Regions from separate parts of the Methylomusa anaerophila genome, predicted to be linked through region 1. Evidence: riboswitches for the same ligand, from Rfam matches in the RefSeq annotation. Region 1 holds a riboswitch; each other region holds the start of a gene.
The links. Region 1 has a riboswitch for fluoride ahead of eno (phosphopyruvate hydratase). Riboswitches for the same ligand answer to the same signal wherever they lie in the genome.
Positions count from the first base shown of each region.

Region 2: another riboswitch for fluoride. It lies ahead of glnA (type I glutamate--ammonia ligase); the one in region 1 lies ahead of eno (phosphopyruvate hydratase).
Region 3: another riboswitch for fluoride. It lies ahead of MAMMFC1_RS08950 (dynamin family protein); the one in region 1 lies ahead of eno (phosphopyruvate hydratase).

Region 1 covers NZ_AP018449.1:569,129-571,456, forward strand. Annotated here, with positions in the region: gene eno (phosphopyruvate hydratase) at 1-1,202, opposite strand, end outside; fluoride riboswitch at 1,297-1,358, opposite strand; tRNA gene MAMMFC1_RS02530 (tRNA-Arg) at 1,604-1,680, opposite strand; gene MAMMFC1_RS02535 (hexokinase family protein) at 1,810-2,328, opposite strand, start outside.
Region 2 covers NZ_AP018449.1:2,018,595-2,020,922, forward strand. Annotated here, with positions in the region: gene glnA (type I glutamate--ammonia ligase) at 1-1,269, opposite strand, end outside; fluoride riboswitch at 1,436-1,498, opposite strand; fluoride riboswitch at 1,672-1,735, shown strand; gene MAMMFC1_RS08975 (MutS-related protein) at 1,802-2,328, shown strand, end outside.
Region 3 covers NZ_AP018449.1:2,013,679-2,016,006, reverse strand. Annotated here, with positions in the region: gene MAMMFC1_RS08950 (dynamin family protein) at 1-1,384, opposite strand, end outside; fluoride riboswitch at 1,517-1,580, opposite strand; gene MAMMFC1_RS08945 (Chromate resistance protein ChrB) at 1,774-2,304, opposite strand.

The DNA of each region.
Region 1 (2,328 bases):
GCAATCCGCTCGCTGCGGCAAGCCGAACCGGTCTTGATCTGACCGCCGCCCATGGCCACGGCAAAGTCGGCCAGGAAGGTATCCTCCGTCTCGCCGGAACGGTGGGAAATCACATAATTCCAGCCGGCCTGGCGACACAGCTTGATGGCCTCGATAGTCTCGGTCACCGTGCCGATCTGGTTGAGCTTAATAAGAACCGCATTAGTGGTCTTTTCCTCAATGCCGCGGGCAATAAATTTGGTATTGGTGACGAAAATATCGTCGCCCACAATCTGGAGATAATAGCCTAATGCGGCCGTATGTTCGCGAAATCCCTCCCAGTCGTTTTCCGCCAGGCCGTCTTCTAGGGAAACCAGGTAGTATTTGGGGGCCCAGGTTTTGTAGAGCGCCGTCATTTCGCTGCTGCTCTTTACACCTTGCCCCGACTTGGTCAAATGGTACTTTCCATTCTCATAAAACGAACTGGCGGCCGGGTCGAGAGCCAGGGCAATATCCACGCCCGGCACATAGCCCGCCGCCTGGATGGCTCCAATAATCAGCTCGCAGGCCTCCTCGTTGCTCTTTAAGTTAGGCGCAAAACCGCCTTCGTCGCCAACGCTGGTGGCATAGCCCTGCTTACCCAGGATTTTTTTTAAGGCATGGAAGGTTTCCACACCATACTGCAGTGCTTTGGCAAAAGTCGGCGCACCAATCGGCATAACCATAAACTCCTGAAAGTCCACACTATTGTCGGCATGCTTGCCGCCGTTTAAAATGTTCATCATCGGCACCGGCAGGCGCACTGCCGCCGCGCCGCCCAGGTACGCATACAGTGGCAGTCCCTGGTCGCTAGCCGCCGCCCGGGCCACCGCCATGGAAACGCCAAGAATGGCATTGGCCCCTAGATTAGCTTTGGTTGGTGTGCCGTCCAGGTCGATCAGCAACCGGTCAATCCCCTCCTGATCACCAGCATTTCGCCCGATGAGTTTAGGCGCAATGCGCTCTTTCACATTGGCCACCGCCTGCAAAACACCCTTGCCGCCGTAGCGGGCCTGGTCGCCGTCCCTAAGTTCCAGCGCCTCATTTTCGCCGGTGGACGCTCCTGACGGCACCGAAGCCGACGCCCGGACGCCGCTGGCCAGTTCCACGTTTACCCGAATGGTCGGGTTACCGCGCGAATCCAAAATTTCTAACGCATTTACATTGACGATCTCGCTGCTCATGATGAATTCCTCCTTTGCTTTCTTCCATCTAGTTTATGCACAAAGCTTATTGCCAACCAGCAACCGTGCCATTAAAAAACAGACTCCTACCACGTACGTGGTAGGAGTCATTACCGTTTGCACGGGGTTCAGGCGAACTCCATCGCCGCTATTTCGATATAGTTTTATTATACCAGCCTGCCGGATTCAACGTCAATAGAAACCTGCTGTGCAAAATACCGCCCAGGCCGGTCTGACACTAGTCTTTTACCCAGTAAGGGCTGACACTTCATATGAAAAACCGTGGCTTGCTCCCACTAAATTAAAGTTTCAGAAAATGCAGTTTCTGCCGCGTTGTTGTAAAACTGCTGTGAAACAAAAAAGAGCTTTACGAAAACCTCGTAAAACCCTTGAAATATCTATGGTGACCCCGGCGTGATTCGAACACGCGGCCTTTTGATTCGTAGTCAAACGCTCTATCCAGCTGAGCTACGGAGTCGCTTGTGAATTAACTACTTGCATATTATATTACTTACAACATGGATTGTCAACATATTGTCCATAAAAAATAATTACAGTTCTTGCCAAGGGAAATGGCAAGAATGGCTCCGGACTATAACCAGAAGCGTTATATCTCAACCGAATCACAAGCAGTAGCAGCGGCTATCGCCGCCCCAACTCCCGAACCATCTTTGGTAAGCCGAATTATTACTCTGTTTTCCGGCAAAACTTCGTCCAAAGCCCCACGCAGGTAGTCAGCATACCCAGGCATTTTTTCATACAAGGAACCATCAATAGCGACTGTATGCGCTTTATCCAAATCCGGGTCAAGATATCCGATTACTCCGGCCAAAATAGAAGCAACCAGTCTGGCCGACCGGATAACTATTAGTTTAGTCACATCCTGAATAAACTTCAAATCGGCAATATTAAGTTCCCCAAGCCCGAGTTGTTCTTCAGCCACTTTCGCAATATGTCTAAGTTCGTCGGTAAAATCTGCAACAATAGCGGCCACGTCACCGCCTTGCAGCGTATAAGACAGAGCGTCACCGCCCAAGTAATCCTTCACCGTCAAGCGGACAATTTCACCCAGATAATGGCCGCTTACCATTTTTTCCAGATGCTGAGTACCAGGCCGCTCACTCTC
Region 2 (2,328 bases), 1.4 Mb from region 1:
GTCTACCAGAGAACCAGGAACGCTCTTTACCTTGGTCTTTTCCTCGCCCGTCAGTTCGTAAATATTGACTTGAAGCGGGCCAAACCCTTCTTTAACCGGGTCGATCTTGTTCTTGATACCGTCGATACCGGCCATTAGCATAGCGGCTAGAGCAAGGTATGGATTCGCAGACGAATCAGGTGGGCGGAATTCGATCCGTTTGGTTTTTGGGTTAGTTGAGTACATCGGTATACGGATTGCAGCACTACGGTTACGGGCGCTGAAAGCGATATTAACCGGAGCCTCATAGCCGGGAACCAGACGCTTGTAGGAGTTGACGCTGGGAGCGGTAAAGGCCAGGAGCGCCGGAGCGTGTTTTAAAAGACCGCCGATATAGTAGAGAGCGGTCTGGCTCAAGAGGGCATAACCATTTTCATCGAAGAAGGTTGGTTGGCCACCTTTCCAAAGACTTTGGTGGACGTGCATGCCGGAGCCGTTGTCGCCAAAAAGCGGCTTGGGCATAAAGGTTGCGACTTTGTTGTTACGACGGGCGACGTTTTTGACCACATACTTAAATAGCATTACTTTATCAGCCATAGCGGTCAAGGTATCGAAACGCATACCTATTTCTCCCTGTCCTCCGGTAGCCACTTCATGGTGATGGGTTTCGACCGGAATGCCCAGCTCTTCCAGAACGAGCACTATTTCGCTGCGAATATCGTGAGTGGCGTCCATTGGCGGAACTGGCAGATAGCCTTCCTTGTTGCGAATCTTGTAGCCAAGATTGGGGCTTTCGTCGCGTCCGGTGTTCCATATAGCTTCTACCGAATCTACTTTGTAAAATGAGCCGTTTTGGGTCAAGTCATAGCGCACGTCGTCGAACAGGAAGAATTCGCATTCAGGCCCCCAGTAGCTGGTATCGGCAAAATCGAGCGTTTGCAGATAAGCTTCGGCTTTCTGGGCGACATAGCGAGGGTTACGACTATAGGAAGTTTTATCAGGACTAACGACATTGCAGATCAGACTGAGAGTAGGAACAGCCATGAATGGGTCGATGAAAACGGAATTGGGATCGGGAATGAGCAGCATGTCGCTTTCTTCGATACCTTGAAATCCTCGAAGGCTGGAACCGTCGAACCCGCTACCCTCCTCGAATACCTTTTCGTCAAATTCACCAATGGGAACGGTTTTGTGCTGCCAGATACCCGGCAGGTCGATAAATTTGTAGTCCACTAATTTGGCACCTTTGGTTTTGGCCAGAGCGACTACGTCTTTGGGGGACATACTCATTGTTTTCTCCTCCTCTTAGAAATTTGGGGTAAAATAAAAAACGCCAAAACATATAGGCTGAAAGCCTACATTGTCTGGCGTCAGTGCCGACTAAAATTTTTTATATTAAACTATCACTTCATTTTTGCGTGTAGATCAAGCAAATAAAAAAACTCCTACTAGTCCAAAGCTAGTAGGAGTCATTATCGGAATATCCGAGATTACGGTGAACTCCATCACCTTATTGCAATTAAATCAATCTTATTATAACAAATAGAAAAAATGCTGTCAATTACAACTTACAACTTAGAATAAGTCAGACAGCTTGCAGGTAAGGTCTTATCGTCAATTAGGGGGATACAGGCTGATCTTCCATATACGTTTGACGAAAGGGCAATATGGATGGTACAATGAATTCAAAGAATAGCATGAGGCGATGGGGTTCGCCGTAAACAACGTCTTGGACGCTAATGACTCCTGCAGGTATTATTTGCCTGCAGGTTTTTTTTTGCATTTTGGGGAGAAAAAGTTTGCATTCAGGAGGAGAATTTTTATGTCAAGAGATATTGTTGATACTTTTCCCTTGCCCTATCACAGTATACTATTTGAAAAGCCAGACGAAAACTTAATGATTGCACCGGAAGCGCCTGCTTTTTCCATCGATTTGAATCTTGATCAGATCATTGACGCCATAACGGCTCAAAAGCAGGAATATAATTTAAAATCTTTTTTCTATACTTCCCTGCATGCTGTAGATATGATTGAGTATCGCTATGAAATCATGCGGGAACTGGAAAAGAAAATTCTATTTGAGTATATAAAATCATTTGCCCAAAAAATGCAGGCAATGCGTGGCCAATTGGCCCAAGCAGAAAAGCTTTACTACCAATATCAGAAGGAGAGCTGGTTCTTGGACGCGGTAGAAATTTATTGTGAAACCATTAATAGCCTAGTAGATGGGTTAGCCCTTGTAGAATTAGAGGCCCGCGGTTTTCTTGCTTTCCGTGAATATCTATCGAATTATGCCCGGTCGGAAAGTTTTATTTCGCTTATCACAGAAACGAAAAAGCTCCAAGCCGA
Region 3 (2,328 bases), 1.4 Mb from region 1:
AAAAAACCGTAGCCTGCTCCGTCACTTGATAGTCAAGAGCAAAAATACTGGCGGCAGCCTGGCGCACGGAGCTGACCAGCATTTCGGCTCGTTGTTGGTGGGGCGCCAATACACCGGCTATATATTCGCCAAACCGATCGGACGCGGCCTTCAGTTCCCGGTCGAAAAAAGTAGGAACGGTTTCCGCCAGCGCGGCCTGCACTTCTTGTTCCAAGCCGGGACGATAGCCGCCCAGTTGCTCTGCTACTATTCTGTCCAGGTACTCGCCTGCCTTCTTCCGCAGGGCGGCCGCCTGCTCTTCCAAAAATGCTAAAGTTCGCTTGCGATCGCCAGCCAGCAAGTCACCCGCTAGGCGTTGCTCCGCCGTAAGTTCAGTTAGCTTTTGCGCCAACAGCGCTTGTTTGGTTGTCAATTCATCCACTGGCAATTCTAACGCTCGTACGGTCAACTCCAACTCTAACAGGGCTTCCTGCAGCACAGCAGCCAATTTCGCCCCAATGGCCGCCGTCAATACGGCCTGTTTCTCCTGTCGAAAAAAAGCGATTAACGTTTCCTCCAGCAAACTCAGCCCGCTCTCTGCCAACAAATTCCGGTCACCGGCTTTTTTGGCAGAAAGCGCCTGCCGGGCTGACACCAGATAAACTGGTATTGGTGCTGCCACACCGGCTTTCTCCTGTAAGACTTGCCGCAAAAATCCCGCCACGACTTCCCGTTCAGAAGCGCTGAGATAATCGGCCTTATTTAACACAAAAAAGAAGCGCCGGACATGCTGTTGCACCGCCTGCAAAAATGCCACTTCCGCTGCTGTAATCGGCGGATCGGCGGAAACGACAAATAATGCGGCATCGCATTGGCTGAGAAACTGCAGCGTAGTGTCCGTATTATGCTGGAAGGTAGAACCAATGCCGGGTGTGTCAATCAGCGTGATTCCTCCGGCCAGCAAACTGGCTGGATATTCAACGTCCACCTGGTTCACCCCAAGGCGATTGCCAGGGTTGGCCTGCTCGGCGACAAACCGGCTTAAATAGGCTTCTAGAGCCGAGTCGTCAGAAAACGTACCCTCATCTGTTCGCCCGTCAGCAAATGTTATCTTCGCCCACCGCGTATTTCCCCGGCCAATGACAGTCGGTAACGCCGTCATCGGCACCGAACTGGCCGGCAGAAATTCCCCGCCTAATAATGCATTGATCAGGCTGCTCTTACCCCGTTTAAACTGGCCCAATACTGCTAGATGAAATCGCTCCTCCCGCAGCCGAGCAGCCAGTTCACCCGCCCGGACGGCATATGGAGCAAAACGCCTGCCGGCCTGTTTTAGTCGTCCATCCGCTTCAGCCAGCAGCACCGCCAGACCTTCCTCTTGATCTACTCCACGATCCTCTGCCATGAAATTCCCCCTAATCCCAGCGTATCAATGCTCCGTTTCCTGTGCCAAACTTCCCGCCGTCAACAGTCGCCCGGTACATAGATAATGCATAGTATGCCTCCCTATTGCAAAAAAAAGAAATGACTCCTACCTCTTACGGTAGGAGTCATTACCTGGTCAACCAGGATTTCGAGCGAACTCCATCGCTCCTTAATTACTTTGATTGTAACAAGACCGGACTCCTACGTCAAGAGCGCCGGTAAAGATAGTAATACCACATCTTTAGTCTATCCAAGATCAGTGTAGCAATAAAGGTTATGATCCATAATATTACGATGGCCTGGAACGGAGCTGCGGCCATCACCCAGCCAAAGGTAGCCGGCACAATATCCCCAGAAATTGGCCACTTCTTATATTATTTCTTTAGCAAAAACTTTATTACTGAACTCCTCAAAGATTTTCTTGCATTTTTCCAGCGCCTCTTCCGTTTCGGCTCTAAGGGGAGCACCAAAAATATCTCTGGCGTTTATTTTATTAAACCAGGATAAAAGTTTATTTAGTTCCTCTTCATTCTCTTCTGCCTCGGCAAAAGTTAAGTTTTCATTGTTTGTCTCGTCTTCAATTTCAATAAAGAAATCATTACACTTGTCAATAATCTCCTCATACTCTAGACTTCTGGCTTTATTATAAATTGAAATGACTCTTTGTTCATATTTTTCTTCAATAAATACGGATTCCATTATAATAGTTTCACCGTTATTCGTTTCCAGTTCTTGTGATAGTAATGATAGTGCTGAATAATTCTCCTCACTAAACGGTAAGACCCACATCGACTTCTGTATATTAACAGCACCTTGCTTTCTCAACCCTCTCCAAGCTGCAACCCGTATTCTGGAAGGCTCTGTTGGTAAATTATAGCTTATTACAAGCCATTTTCTCATTAGACCTACCCTACCCCTTATTAT